DNA from 3 places in the Parabacteroides johnsonii DSM 18315 genome. Region 3 is predicted to be linked to each of the others. Evidence: riboswitches for the same ligand, from Rfam matches in the RefSeq annotation. Region 3 holds a riboswitch; each other region holds the start of a gene.
What was found. A riboswitch is a leader RNA that binds a small molecule or an ion and turns the genes downstream of it on or off. The one in region 3 is predicted to bind cobalamin.
Positions count from the first base shown of each region.

Region 1: linked by a shared signal. The riboswitch ahead of NQ564_RS05765 (ABC transporter substrate-binding protein) and the one ahead of NQ564_RS17340 (hypothetical protein) in region 3 are both predicted to bind cobalamin.
Region 2: linked by a shared signal. The riboswitch ahead of NQ564_RS07270 (TonB-dependent receptor plug domain-containing protein) and the one ahead of NQ564_RS17340 (hypothetical protein) in region 3 are both predicted to bind cobalamin.

Region 1 covers NZ_CP102285.1:1,400,777-1,405,939, reverse strand. Annotated here, with positions in the region: gene NQ564_RS05780 (hypothetical protein) at 1-164, opposite strand, end outside; gene NQ564_RS05775 (ABC transporter ATP-binding protein) at 288-1,295, opposite strand; gene NQ564_RS05770 (FecCD family ABC transporter permease) at 1,295-2,332, opposite strand; gene NQ564_RS05765 (ABC transporter substrate-binding protein) at 2,342-3,502, opposite strand; cobalamin riboswitch at 3,559-3,760, opposite strand; gene NQ564_RS05760 (hypothetical protein) at 3,802-4,161, opposite strand; gene NQ564_RS05755 (precorrin-2 C(20)-methyltransferase) at 4,495-5,163, shown strand, end outside.
Region 2 covers NZ_CP102285.1:1,747,897-1,753,059, reverse strand. Annotated here, with positions in the region: gene NQ564_RS07280 (sirohydrochlorin cobaltochelatase) at 1-367, opposite strand, end outside; gene NQ564_RS07275 (sirohydrochlorin cobaltochelatase) at 546-1,664, opposite strand; gene NQ564_RS07270 (TonB-dependent receptor plug domain-containing protein) at 1,687-3,747, opposite strand; cobalamin riboswitch at 3,802-4,005, opposite strand; gene aspT (aspartate-alanine antiporter) at 4,126-5,163, shown strand, end outside.
Region 3 covers NZ_CP102285.1:4,242,392-4,247,554, forward strand. Annotated here, with positions in the region: gene nrdG (anaerobic ribonucleoside-triphosphate reductase activating protein) at 1-309, opposite strand, end outside; gene NQ564_RS17335 (anaerobic ribonucleoside triphosphate reductase) at 353-2,566, opposite strand; cobalamin riboswitch at 2,857-3,062, shown strand; gene NQ564_RS17340 (hypothetical protein) at 3,124-3,333, shown strand; gene NQ564_RS17345 (putative transporter) at 3,340-5,016, shown strand; gene NQ564_RS17350 (F0F1 ATP synthase subunit gamma) at 5,132-5,163, opposite strand, start outside.

The DNA.
Region 1 (5,163 bases), 1.9 Mb from region 3:
TTGAAATTTGCGCCTATATGGGTATGATTCTGCGTAACATTATATTCGACACCCAAATTCTGGTAGAAAGGGATCGACGGATCAATCCCGTCCGAATCATCGTTATCGCAAGCGGTAAACACACCTGCGAACAACAGGCAAGCATAAAGGAAATACTTTCTCATATCGTTTAATTTTATCCGAGTTCCGGAAGGTATAAGAGATCAATTGCTTCTCCGAAGACTCTACTGTTCTTTGATAGAAATAACAAATGAGGCGGGAAAAGTTTTTCCTTTTAGGCTTTTTTGTCAGATGGAAAGCTGTTGCAAAAGGGATTCTATCGTATCAGCAGACAGCGTACATCCATCGGACTGGTGGATCAGGAATGCAGAACCGGCAGACAGCTCACCCGTCTCGATCCATACAGGCGACTCCACATGCCTACCGGCACGTATGCCGTTCCGCTGGAGCGCCTTACGGACCATCGCATACTTCTGTCCGTGACCGGTCAGACGTATCTCTCTCGAATACTGGTTATCAATACGGAACAAGCCGGTCTCCGTGTCGAACACGATCCCCTTGCGGGCGAAGAAACCGCTCAAATGGCCACTCAGGGCAAGGTCTTCGGGCGTACCGGTCGTAATCCCGTTCGTCCGGTCCATCAGCCAAATCTTGTCGGCGATCTGGAGCGCCAGTTCGAGGTCGTGTGTGGAGAGGAAAATCGTCTTATTCGTGCTTCGTGTCAGATGGTGGAGCAATTGCATGATCTCCACCTTGCTCGGAAAATCGAGGAAAGCGGTCGGCTCGTCCAGAAAGATAACAGGTGTTTCCTGAGCCAGCGCCTTGGCGATCATGACCTTCTGCCGTTCTCCGTCCGAGAGGGTATGCACCATGCGGGAGGCCAGGTTCTCGATCCGTACCAGAGCGATCGATTTTTCTACGACTTGCTTGTCCTCCTTGCCCAACCGCCCCCAAAAACCGGTGTAGGGACTGCGTCCCATCTCGACCAACTCCCGCACAGACATATTCCGGATATCACATTTCTCCGTCAAGACCACACCGATCGTCGTGCTCAGTTCCTTGTCCGAATAGCTATCCACATCACGTCCCAAGACGGCGATCTCACCTCCCAACTTCGGCTGGAAAGCCGACAACGTGCGTAAGAGCGTCGACTTCCCGACTCCGTTCTCCCCTAACAGGCAGGTTAATTCTCCGCTATAAATCCGGGCTTGTATATGGCTTGCCACCAACTTAGTATCGTTCTTTGTCCGGTAACCGATAGAGAGATCATGTATATGGATCGTATCTTGTTTCATCATTCGTTCAGTTCGTTCTTACGTTTGCGGAATAGTACGGAGGCCACTACAGGAGCACCGACCAAGGCAGTCACCGAGTTGACCGGCAAAGCCCCTTCGAAGCCGGGCATCCGGGCAATCAGGTTACAGGCGAGCGCCAATGCGGCACCGGCAAACAAGACGGCAGGCATCAGGACCCGGTGGTCGGAGGTTTGAAAAATGGCCCGGCACAGGTGCGGAACGGCCAGGCCAAGAAAGATGACCGGTCCGCAATAGGCCGTCACGATCGCCGTCAGCACTCCTGCCGAGGTGATCACCAAAAGACGTGCCCGCTTGATGTTCAATCCCAAGTTACGGGCATAGCCGTCGCCAAGCAGCATCAGGTTCAACGTCTTGATCAACAGGAACGACAAAGGGATCAGAATCGCCATGATCGCAACAAACAGCATCATCTGGTTGCCGGAAACACGTGAGAAGCTGCCTAACCCCCAGATCACATAGGCGCGAATATCCTCCTCCACGCTGAAGAACTTTAGCACGCCGATCACCGCATTCGCCACGTAGCCGATCATCACACCGATGATCAGTAGCGTCACGTTCCCTTTCACCTTCTGCGACACATATACGATCAACGCCATCACCGACAGCGAACCGATCACAGCCGCAATCGAAAGCGCAATTTCTCCCATAAACCCTAATTTGCTAAGCGCAACTCCTCCGAGGCTACCGCTCAACAACACCACGAAGGCCACGCCCATACTCGCACCGGAACTGATCCCCAACACGGAAGGCCCCGCCAGCGGATTCCGGAAAACAGTCTGCATCTGCAAGCCGCTTATCGCCAAGCCCGCTCCCGCCACCAAAGCAGTCAATGCCTGCGGAAGACGTGATTTCCAGACGATATTCTGCCAAGTCACCGGCTCGTCTCCAAGTCCGCAAATAATGTTCCAGACAGACTTCAACGGGATAGACACCGATCCTAACACCAAATTCAGGAACATCAGGACCAGGATAGACGCTACGATGAGCAACATAAGAAAAGTAGTGGAATGTCTCATTCGTGCAGCTTATTTGAGTCGGGCATAATAAACAGGCGTATGATCGGGCAGCAAGTCCGGATGGAATATATGCAGCAGGTCGGCCAGTACGACTTCCGGCTCGGTCGGCATACTTTCGTAAAAAGGCGTATCTTTCATGTTGCAATAGATGATCCCTTTCTCTTTGAAGGCACGGAAATCGGCATAACGCGGGTCCTGCTCCTTCAATGCCTCATAGCTGAACGTACCCGGATAGCTGTTCACAATGCGCCAGTAATCGGCTTCGTCACCCTGGTTGTAGACAGTTTCGAAATCGAGCGTCACACCTCCCGAACGTTTATCGTCTTTGAGGAAATAGTCGGCACCGGCGTCCTTGAAAAGCTGGGCGAGAAAGCTCTCCCCTCCTACGGCATACCAGTTACCGCCCCGCATCTCGCCGCTCAACACGACCGGACGTTTCTTCACTTTTCCTTCCGCCGTCAGCTCCTTCAATTCATTGTAACGGGCCGCGATGGCGTCGAATGTCTCGTTTGCCTTTTGCTCCTGTCCCACCAACAGACCGACGAACTTCACCCATTCCGCCTGTCCCAACGGCGTCATCTCCTTATAGCCTAAATGCGGGATCAATGGGATACCGACATCCTTCAAGGTCTCATATCCGCCCCGTTTAAAAGGCGAAACAAGGATCAGGTCGGGGTTCATACTCATGATCACCTCGTTGTCGAAATTCCCTTCTATACCGATTTTGGCGGTCTTCCCGCTCTTGAGACGTTCGTTCATCTCTCTATTGAACAGATGCCGGGTACTGGTCACCCCTACGACCTTGTCCAGTTCGCCCATCTTGATAAAATTGGACAACTGCAAAGATGTCATACAGATAACACTTCTGATGGGTGTCTCGATCACAGTATACGATTCGGGGATGCCGGCCGGTTTCGTTCCTCTCCTGACAAGCGCATAATGGAAAGTCGTACTTTCCTCATTCTGCGGGTCCTGGATATCCAGCAAGACATACCCGTCCCGATAGGATAATTCGAAACCACGGGCATACTCCGGTACAATATGGACACCGGAAAACGCGCTTTTTTCCGTCGTTTCCACCTTGTCGGTCCGTTGATTGTTTTTGGTCGTACACGAGGATGCGACACACAACGACATAAGCAGGCAGCACCCTGCCAGGCATTTTTTCATATTCAATATTATTTTATTATAACCAGGCGAGCGTTGTCCACCCCACGAGGACGAGACTCTTCTAAACCGAAACGGCAGGTCTTCTGACTTACTTCCATCCCCGGACACCTTCCCGATCCCCCGATCAGTGGCATTGAGTATTGCCGGTATGTTACCGAAGTTTCACAGCAGCGTGGTCTGTCCGGGATTCCCACCCGGTTCCCTTTTCATCCCTGTCCTGTAAGGAGGACAGGGAAACCTGTTTCAAAGGGCAAATATAATAATATTACTTTTCTTTCAAGAGAAAAGTGGCAGACAAATCAGTTTTTCTTACGAGCCGCCAGATATTCGTCTTCCGGCATGACTTTCAGCACATGGCCGCTTTCGTCGAAAGCGACAACCAGATTCCGCTGATCAGTCGTCTCGAGAGAGACCTTATACTGGATAGGGCTGCCGCCACCATTCGACTTGTACACCTCTTTGATCAGGCAATTTTCATAAGCGTTGTAAATCGCTTCCTGTGTGGCAAGATCCACATCGACGATATCGACCGCATAGAAATTTTTCATACTCAACATATCGATATCCATATTCTCGTCCTGCCCTGCCTGCGCATAACCGTTTTGAGACATACAGACACACGAAACCACCATAACCATCATCAATACTAACTTCTTCATAACCTAAAATTTTAAACAATCTATTTACCTTTTTCTAATCGCCCCATTAAATACAAATTATATGCCAAAGAACATAAAACGGTATTCTCCTTCTGAAACATTCTTCACTGCTTTTAAAAGTTTCAAGAGTTCCATCAGGTTGAAACTTTTGTTTCATCCGGGGAAACTTTAGTTTCATGCGGCAGAAACTTTAGTTTCATACTTTGAGACAGAATGAAACTAAAAAAGATTGTGGAACAGGATATGTAGAAATTATCCCCACAATTGTGGAATGCCGATTTGGAAAGTTCCTCAATTCTCCTCACTTTTGCACATCAAATAAATCAAACGCATATGTCGTACCCCATCTGCTTCGTATCGCTCGGTCCGGGAGACCCCGAACTGATCACCCTGAAAGGCTTGAAAAAGCTCCGACAGGCCGAGATCATCTATTGTCCCGCCACCATGAACAAAAACGGGCAACTCCTCTCCCGTGCGGCCCGTATTATTGAAGAATTGGGAATCGGCGAATCCGCGATCCGGCTCTTCACGCTTCCGATGAGTAAAAACCGCACCGAAGCCTGGAAAGTCTACGATGCCTTGTATGAAGAGGCAGCATCCGCTTGGGACGAAGGGAAAAAGGTGGTCATTGTGGCGGAAGGCGATGCCGGGTTCTACTCTTCCATACAATATATATACGACAAATTCAGGGAGAACCGCATCGAAGTAGAACGAACCGCCGGAATCCCAGCCTTCATTGCGGCAGGAGCCTTAGCCGGCTTGCATATCGTCAAACAGGAAGAACAGATCATCGTCATACCCGGAACGCTGACAGCGGAAGAATTGTCGGAAAAAATCAAGGCCGGCTATGTGATCGTCATCATGAAGCTGTCCCAATGCGTGGAGGCTGTCCATACCTGCATCCAGTTGCATCCGGAAGCGAACTTCCACTATTTTGAGAATGTCGGGACCGGGAAAGAGTTCTATACTTCCGACCGGAAACAAATTCAGGGAAAAATATTC
Region 2 (5,163 bases), 2.3 Mb from region 3:
TGATGTTGCTGGATTGGATCAGGATATGAGTATAACCATCCGTTTTCAGTTGTCGGAGAGCTTCTTCCGGACTCAGTCTCTTCAAGCCGCGGGTTTTCATGCGGTGCATGATGATGCGGGATGTCCAGGCCTCGCGGACTTCGATGCCGGGAAATGCTTCCGCTATCTTGTTGTTGACGGCGTCTATTGTCTTGGCCCGCGTATCTTCGTGTGTAGTTCCGAAATGGACGACAAGTACGGCAGCCTTTTCGCCTTCTTTCAGAGAACCGAATAGATCGGATTCGACAAAATTCCCTTCCGCTCTCGCAGATTGTGTCAGGATGTAGAACATGCAAAAGAAAATGTAGATAAATTTGCTTGTTGTCATTTTGATAATCTAATAGGGGTATTTGCTATCAAATAGAATGTTAAAAAATATTACCCTTGCGGGTAATTTCCAAAATATGCCCTACTAATTCAAATTAGATGGGATAGGGGTGTCATTTTGATACTACTCTCTTGCCGGAAATTTATCCTCTCCGCAAGAGAGTAGCTATTTTATATGATTATTGGTAATCCTCGCCAGTTTGCCACTCGTCGGCATTATTGTAGATGGCTTTCAAATGATCTACCCATACTTTGCGTATGGAGGCATAGTCGCCCAAACCGTTGATCGTACATTTATCGACATCCCCGTTGTGACTTTCGTCTGTGGCGATCTTGAAGCCCATCTTCAGCAATTTCAATCTCCAGCAAGCATCGGCGCCCGGAGTAGCTTCGCTAAAGTCGTCACCGTCTTCGATGCCCCACAGGTCGTTGTGGGCATGGTCGCCAGCGATAGACATGAAGGGAGCCAACGAGATCGTGATATCTGACGGTTGCAGGTTGTTGTCTTCGCAGTATTTTGTCAGTTTGGAATAAACGCTTTCGGCATTAGGCGCAGGTAAAGGTTTTTCATCCTTGTCCAACGGCCAGAACAGCATGTCGCCATAGTCGACAGTCCCGACGAATACGTTTTTGTTAGGAGACAATGCTTGCATGGCTTCTTCCACTTCGGCGTATTTGCTGTTGGCATTGTAGTTCTTGTCCGGGTTGCCGTGTCCCATCAACAGGAGCAAATGTTTTTTGTCGGCCAGGTTGCTCTTGTAATGATCGTATAAGGCGGCAGAAACAGCTTGCACATCGTCTTCATCGTAAACCAGACAGGTACCTTTTGTCACTTGGACATTCGGGTATTGTTCGATCATGAAGTCTTTCTTGACCGTTTTGTTCATTAAGTTCAGATACTCTTCGCCGGGAATGATGTGTAAAGATTGTACGGCTACTTTTTTATAACCGGCTTTACCAATTGCTTTTAACCAAAGATCCGGTTGATAACGCTCGATACCTGTTTCGGCGAAGACACGATTCACACAGGTGTAAGATGTAAAAGCCAGATAGATGTCTGCATCAGGAAATGCCGTTTCGAAATCTGCCAACGTCTGATCGTAGGTCTTGATAGATTCTTTGAAAGTACTTCCGAAAGTACATAGCAGAATGGCTGTCTCGTGCTTTTTGTTCTTTGTCACGAATTCTTCTGCCGGGTTGGCAGATGTTGCATTGTCGTCATCGTCGTCACAGGATGTGAACCCTACTGTGGCTGCAAGTAATAAGCCTGCCAGCCATAAATGTTTAAACTTCTTCATTTTTACTGATTTTTAAAAGTGATTATTTTTGTTTATTCTGAAATTTAACGTTCAGCGAGAGGTATAAAGTCCGTCCGGGACTGGTTGTCCCCCGGTTCTTGCCGAAAGGTGTGCGGTCGATATAATTGAATATATTATCGATGCCGGCATTCATCCCCAGGTTCCATTTCTTCGTTTTCAGCAGTGAGCTTCTTACATTCAGGCGCCAGAGCTGATAGGCTTTTCCATTTCCATCCGTGATGTAATAGCGTGTGGACTGGTATCTGCCGAAAAGGCTGACGCCGACATCTTTGTGTGTCCAGGCTATTTTCCAGTTGGCATTGTGGTAGGAAGTCGCGTTGATCGGCAGATATTTCATGTAGTTGGGATCGTTCTGGTCTTCCGTGTACTGGGCTTTTGCATCCGTATAACTGTAGCCTCCTCCGATAGCCAGTGACGGAAGCACCTGATAGTTGAAGGTGAAGTCGGCTCCGAATGAACGGGCTTTGGCGAGGTTGTTGTATTTCATCGTTTCTTCTACTTCCAGGAATTTGTCTTCTGACGAAGTCGGGACGACGGTCAGGGCGATCATGTTGTGTATCCGGTTATAGTACCCGGTCACGGTTGCCTGGAATTTCCCGTTGCTGTATTCTACGCTTGCCGAACCGTAGTTCGAACTTTGGGGCTTTAGGTTCTCGTTGCCGTAATAGGCTTTCAGCGGTCCCATGATAACGGTGATATAATTCTGATAAAGCTCTTTCAAGGTGGGGGCTTTGAAACCATACGAGTAAGTGGCACGCAGGTTGAAATCGCCAAGGCTGTACTTGGCTGATATTTTTGGGGTGAACTTTTGACCGAATTCTTTATGATGGACAAAACGATAACCGAGAGTCAGGTTTAGCCGGTTTGTTATCGACCATTCGTCTTGTGCATAAGAGGCTAAAGTATAGACAGATGCCTTCCCCTGTTTCAGGCGGTAAGGAGATTTCAGATAGTCGTGTTGGTGCTCGATTCCGGCACTTAAAATATGATTGTCTCCTAAATAGAATACCCCTTTGACATGGTTCAACCATCTGCGCTGCATGGTCTGTAATACGCGGTCGCCGGGGTAATTGACAACCCGCGTTCCGTCGGGATGGAAAAAGTTGGTCACTTCTTGGCCCGTATAATCGAAATAGTAGTTGTACTGTCCGAAAGAAGCATCGGCGGTCAGATAGCTCCGTTTGTCGTTCAGCCTATATTTTAAGCCTAAGGCGTAATCCTGGTTCCGGTAGAAATAGTCGTATAAATAATATTTCCAGGGACCGACAGGACGGAAAATCCATTTCTGGTAATAAGAGGCATCGGCCGACAAGCTGAGTCTGTCGCTCGCTTTATAAGTGAAATTCTGGGAAAGCGTGAAGTTGGTGGAGCGGCTCACTGTTTTGCTCACGCTTCCTTCTTGCAGATCGTGGTGATACCATTCTTGAGTCGTGTTTTGCCAACCTCCGGTATGTTTCATGCTTGCGGAAGTGGTGGAGTTCAGCTTTCCGTTGCTGAACCCTATTATTTCGCTCTGGAGCAGGTCGTCGTAATTGCCGACGCGTGTCGTGTTGGAGACACTGACTTTATCGCGGTTCTTTTTCGTGATGATGTTGATGACACCCGCGATAGCATCGCTTCCATACAAGGAAGAGGAGGCTCCTTTTACAATCTCGATGCGTTCGATGGTTGCCGGGTTGATGATACTCAGGTCGTTTTGTCCGCCGATGTCGCCGTTCATCCGTTTCCCGTTCACCATGATCAGGATATAGTCGTTCTTCAATCCGTTTAGCTGGATATTGCTACCCATGTCTCCCGGACTGAACGTGATGGAAGGGGAGAGGGCGCTCAGAATCTCGTCGAGGCTGCGTCCGTTGTATTGTTCCAACGCTTTCCCTGTGATCACTTCCGTCTGTACGGGAGCGTCTTTCAAATAATGTTCCGTTCCGGTACCTGTCACGACGACCTCGTCCAGGCGGATCTCTCTCAGATCATTCGTATCCGTGCGCAACACGGTTTGTGCGTGTGACGCGCAAAGAGAACAACCCGCAAGAAGGGCTGTCAGCCAACATTTCTTTTTCATGGAAAAAAGAGTTTTATTATGTATGTGTCAATAGCTTTCCTGGCCCCGGGAGAGTTATTATTGTCTTGCTTGGCAGGTTTCCTGACTTAGCCTTTTCGGAAAGCGGCCTTCCCATCCTTGCGGATAGTGGCATGGAGAATGCTTTCTTCTTTTTTTAATATGGCTTTACAGTAGCGGGCACTGTTCCGGATTTCCACCGGATTCCCTTTTATACAACTGTCGGATGGCAGTTATATCACCTAAGCGGAGGCAAAGATAGAGATTTATTTAGAAATGCCAACTATAAATTTAACTCTGCTTTCGTTTGGTTTAACACAACAACTCTTTCCTTTGTCGTGTTTCATTATCAATTTTATTAACGCCAAAAAAAATAGATATATGGAATGGTTTGCCAATTTGCTCCGGCATTACCCGGAGCTTGCCATCTTTCTCACGCTGGCTTTCGGCTTCTGGATCGGTAAATTCAAGATTAAAAAGTTCACGTTAGGGACGGTTACCAGCGTCTTGCTGGTCGGTGTGTTGATCGGGCAATTGCATATCGATATCGGGGCCCCGCTGAAATCGGTGTTTTTCCTGATGTTCTTGTTTGCCGTAGGGTATAGTGTCGGTCCGCAATTCTTCCGGGGATTGAAAAAGGAAGGATTGCCACAGGTCTTGTTTGCCGTCGTGATGTGCCTGTTCTGCCTGCTGGCCCCGTTTATGCTGGCAAAGATCATGGGCTATTCTGCCGGAGAGGCTGCCGGTCTGTTGGCTGGTTCGCAGACGATATCCGCTGTGCTCGGTGTGGCCGAAGATACGATTAACCAATTAGGAATACCGGCGGCAGATAAAACGGATATGATCAATGTCATGCCGGTAGCCTATGCCGTTTCTTATATTTTCGGTACGGCCGGTTCCGCCTGGATCATGAGCGATATCGCTCCTCGTCTGTTGGGCGGGATCGAATCGGTCAAGAAAGCCTGTCGCGAACTGGAAGCCAAAATGGGGGCGGATGACGAAAGCGAGCAACCCGGCTTCATGCCTGCCGCCCGTCCGATCACGTTTCGCGCCTACAAGATCAGCAACGACTGGTTCGGGGCGGGGAAGACCGTGAAAGAACTGGAAGATTATTTGGAAGGAGAAGGAAGACGCCTTTTCGTCGAACGGGTTCGTATCGATGGTGTGATCCGGGATGCGAAGGCCGATCAGATGCTTTTGAAAGGAAACGAAGTCGTGCTCAGTGGACGTCGTGAATTTGTGATCGGAGAGGAGGACTGGATCGGCGATGAAGTCAATGATATCGAGTTGTTAGACTTCCCGGCCGAAACGCTACCCGTATTGATCTCCCGCAAGAAATATGCAGGCATGACAGTTGCCAAACTGCGCAAACTGCCGGTCATGCACGGTGTCAGCATCAAGAGCATCAAACGTGCCGGC
Region 3 (5,163 bases):
CTCGAAAGTATAGCCGGTATAACACCAGATGGTTTTCCGGCTTTTTTCTTTGATCGCCTGTGCCAGTTTAGTGAAACCTTCCGGCTGGAACATGGGATCGCCGCCGCTGAAGGTCACATTGGCAAAGTCATCTGCTAAGACCTTTTCCAGGATTTCTTCTGTCGGTACTTGTTTCCCTTTTCTTATATCCCACGATTCAGGATTATGACAACCCGGACAGGCGTTCGGACAACCTGCCGCATAGATCGCGGTCCGGAATCCCGGACCGTCGACTGTTGTATCTTCTATGATATCAATGATGGAAAGCACGTTGTGAATTAAAAATTAATAATTAATAATGAAAGATTAGGCTTCATTTTTCACTATGAACAACCCGGTCGTTCAGTTCTGACAGTTTCGCCTTGTTCCAGCGGTCTGTCGTACCGACCAGATAGCCGGTGATGCGCTGGAGTTTGTCGAGATGGGCGCTGCCGCATTTCGGGCATTTTTCCAAATGGGTTTCCGCATTTTCGTAGCCGCAATCGAGACAACGGTTGCGATTGTGGTTGACGGAGCCGTAACCGATGTTATAACGGTCCATCATATCGACAACTTGCATGATTACTTCCGGGTTATGGGTCGCGTCTCCATCCATTTCGACATAGAAGATATGGCCTCCGCGTGTCATCTCGTGATAGGGAGCTTCCACTTCCGCCTTGTGGCGGGCGCTACATTTGTAATAGACGGGTACATGGTTGGAGTTCGTATAATAGTCGCGGTCTGTGATGCCGGGCAACGAACCGAATTTCTTGTGGTCACGACGGGTAAACTTACCTGACAAACCTTCGGCTGGCGTTGCCAGTACGCTGTAATTATGCTGGTATTCTTCCGAAAACTGATTGGCCCGGTTACGGATGTAGCTGACGATTTTCAACCCTAACTCCTGCGATGCTGCATCTTCTCCGTGGTGTTTGCCGGTGAGGGCGACCAGGCATTCCGCCAGGCCGATAAAGCCGATCCCCAATGTTCCCTGATTGATAACGGGTGCGATCGTGTCGTTCGGCTTCAGTTTCTCGCTACCCAGCCAGAGAGACGACATCAACAGCGGGAACTGTTTGGCATATGCCGTTTTCTGGAATTCCATGCGCTCGTGCAGCTGGCGGGCTGTTATATCCAGCATATGGTCGAGTTTGGCAAAGAACTGGGCGATTCGTTCTTCCTTGTTTTCTATGTGCATGCATTCGATGGCGAGGCGTACGATATTGATCGTCGAGAAAGAGAGGTTACCGCGCCCGATAGATGTTTTCGGACCGAAACGATTCTCGAATACACGTGTGCGGCATCCCATGGTTGCAACCTCGTGCATATAACGTTGTGGGTTGTCTGCACGCCAGTCTTCGCTTTGGTTGAATGTTGCGTCGAGGTTGAGGAAGTTCGGGAAGAAACGGCGGGCCGTCACCTTACAGGCAAGCTGGTAAAGATCGTAGTTGCGGTCTTCCGGCAGATAGCTCACTCCGCGTTTCTTTTTCCATATCTGGATCGGGAAGATGGCCGTCTCACCGTTGCCGACCCCGCGATATGTGCTTTTCAGTATCTCACGGATGATACAGCGTCCTTCGGCCGAAGTGTCCGTTCCGTAATTAATAGAACTGAATACCACCTGGTTACCACCACGGGAATGGATGGTGTTCATATTATGAATAAAGGCTTCCATTGACTGATGTACGCGGCTGACAGTCTTGTTGACGGCATGTTGGATGATACGTTCATCGCCGCTTAATCCTTCGAGCGGACGATTTATATAGTCGTCCAATTCCCGCTGATAGAGATGTGAATAGTCCTGCCCGTTCAGTTCTTCCAGGTTCTTGATTTCCTCGATGAAACTATTGCGCACGTAAGGAGCCAGATAGAAATCGAATGCCGGGATTGCCTGGCCACCATGCATTTCGTTCTGGGCTGTCTCGAGTGAGATGCAGCCTAAGATACTGGCTGTTTCGATGCGCTTTGCCGGGCGTGATTCTCCATGTCCGGCTGAAAATCCGTATTTCAGGATGCGGTCCAACGGATGCTGTACGCACGTGAGGCTCTTGGTCGGATAATAGTCTTTATCATGGATATGTAGATAGTTGTTTTCCACCGCCTCCTTGACCTCTTCGCTCAACAGGTAGTCGTCGACGAACGGCTTGGTCGTTTCGCTGGAGAACTTCATCATCATGCCGGCAGGCGTGTCGGCATTCATATTGGCATTCTCGCGGGTGATGTCGTTGGATTTGATATTGATGATCTCCAGGAACATATCGCGCGTTTTGGCTTTGCGGGCGATGCTACGCTGATTGCGGTACGCAATGTATTTCTGTGCAACGTCCTTACGGCTACTGTTCATCAACTCCAACTCGACAGCATCCTGGATGGCTTCGACAGTCATCTGTGTGTCGCCTTTGAAAGAAATATGATCGGTGATCTGGCGGACCAACTCCCGGTCTTCTCCGTTTTCAGTGTGCAACATCGCTTTACGGATAGCTGTTGCTATCTTCTCTTCGTTGAATCCGACGATACGTCCGTCACGTTTGATAACTGTCTGAATCATGATAAATCTATTATTGAAATTTGTATGTTTTTATGCCTGCAAAAGTATATAGTATAACAATATGGTAAACCTTTTTGGAAAACTTTTGTGTAGTTAAAATATGTCAATCTATTTATTTATAGTTATTTATTTTGATGAATTGGAAAACTTTTAAAGTTTAGTTTGTTTTAAAATTTCCCAAAAGTGTACACCTTCTTAACTCTTTGTGTATAATGTGGAAAACTCCTGAAGAAAGTGTTAATGTGGAAAAAATAATTTGGAAAAGAGATACACACTATACTTTTTTTGTCTAATTTTGCTTTCGAATCGGTTCCGTATGATCAAATCGGATGATACGGATTAAAAGGGAATCGGGTGAAAATCCCGGACAGTCCCGCTGCTGTGAAGCTCCGTTTCAACATCCTGAAACTACTTTTGCCACTGGCTTATGGTTATAAACCGGGAAGGCTTTAGGATGGGAGTCAGTCAGAAGACCTGCCGTTCATTAAAGGCTATTCTTTCCTCGTGGGTTAGGAGAATGGTTCGAAAAAGTTTCTAATTTCATAAATAGTAAAAAGATGGAAAAGCTTTGCTCGCGTTGTGGCACAAAGTTTGTCGGCAACATCGATTTATTGTCGGGCGACTTTGCAGCTACTGGCTTGGACCAGTATCAGAAAACCTTTATCAGGGTCTATTATAAGAATTGCCTTTGTCCGGAATGTATCGGGCATATTCGGGACACGTTCTATGCTTTCGACGTTTCTCCGGTTTACCGTAAAGATCGATAGGGTATCATGGAATGGATTAAAGAACTACTGTGGGGCGAAGGGATAGGACATTCCCTTCTGTTGCTCGCATTTACGGTTGCAGCCGGTATCCAGTTAGGTAAAATCAAGGTCTTCGGAATCTCGTTGGGGGTTACGTGGGTACTCTTTGTCGGGATCATGCTCGGACATTTCGGTTTTTATATCCATCCTGCCGTTATTCATTTCTTTCAGGAATTTGGATTGATCTTATTTGTTTATTCGGTAGGTATGCAGGTCGGTCCAGGATTTTTCTCTTCGTTCAAGAGAGGGGGAATGACGCTGAACGGGCTGGCTTGCGGTATTGTCTTCTTAGGTGTGGCCACGGCTTTGGTGATACACTTCGTGGCGAACATACCGATCCCGGCCATCGTCGGGATCTTGTCCGGAGCGGTCACTAATACGCCGGGGCTCGGTGCTGCTCAGCAGGCTTATACGGATATGACGGGAAGTGGGGACGAGAGCATTGCGCTGGGTTATGCCGTTGCCTATCCGTTAGGCGTAATCGGGATCATTCTGGCGATGCTGTTTATCCGGTATGTGTTCCATGTCAGTTTCGATGATGAAGCGAAGAAGCTGGAGGCGGAGAATGATACGCATGCGGAAGCCATCCCTGTCTCGTTGATCGTTAAGAATCCGGCAGTGTTTAAGAGAAAGGTGATCGAGTTGGCCGCTTTGCTGGAGCATCGCGAATTTGTCATCTCGCGTATATGGCGCAAAGCGACTAATAAGGTCGAAATTGTAACTGGAAACACCGTTTTGCAGGAAGACGATAAAATCTTCGTCATCACGACCGAGCATGATGTGGAAACGATTAAAACATTTATCGGGGAAGAAATCCAGATGGACCGGAAGCAGTGGATTCCGGCGGAGAGCCAGTTCATCAGCCGCCGTATCTTGGTGACAAAGCCGGAACTGACAGGCCGCCGGTTAGGGGATTTGCAACTGCGTCACTTGCATGGTATCAATGTGACGCGTGTCAACCGTGCCGGTCTTGAATTGGTGGCGACACAGGGATTGCAGTTGCAGGTGGGCGACCGGGTGACGGTTGTCGGAAGCGAATTAGCAGTCGACAAGGTGAGTGCTATTTTGGGTAATTCCATGAAGCGGCTGAACGAGCCGAACCTGATTACCATCTTTGTCGGGATTGCATTGGGAATCGTCTTGGGAAGTATACCGTTTTCAGTTCCGGGAATTCCGCAGCCGATCAAGCTGGGATTGGCAGGCGGGCCGTTGATTGTGGCGATCCTGATCAGCCGTTTCGGCTATCGTTACCGACTTGTGACCTATACGACGCAAAGCGCCAACCTGATGTTGCGCGAGATCGGGATCACGATGTTCCTCGCCTGCGTCGGACTGAATGCGGGAGGCGGATTTATCGATACGATCGTGAATAGAGGTGGGTTTATTTGGATCGGCTATGGTTTTATCATCACGATGCTGCCGTTGCTGGTCATCGGGTTGATCGGGCGCTATTACTGCAAACTGAATTATTTTATGTTGATCGGCTTGCTTGCCGGAAGTATGACCGATCCGCCTGCGCTGGCCTATGCGAATGCAACGGCGGGAAACGATGCTCCGGCTGTCAGCTATGCGACGGTCTATCCCTTGACGATGTTCCTGCGGGTACTGACGGCACAACTGATGATTTTATTCTTCTATACATAATATAATAGTATTGTTATTTGTTGTTAGAATATTGTTCAATAGTAATTAAAGTAAGAAGCTCCGTCGAAGTGATTCGCCGGAGCTTCGTGTTTTTTTAGCGGACAGCCGGACGTTGTTACTGTCCTCCCATAATATCCAGTAGTTCAT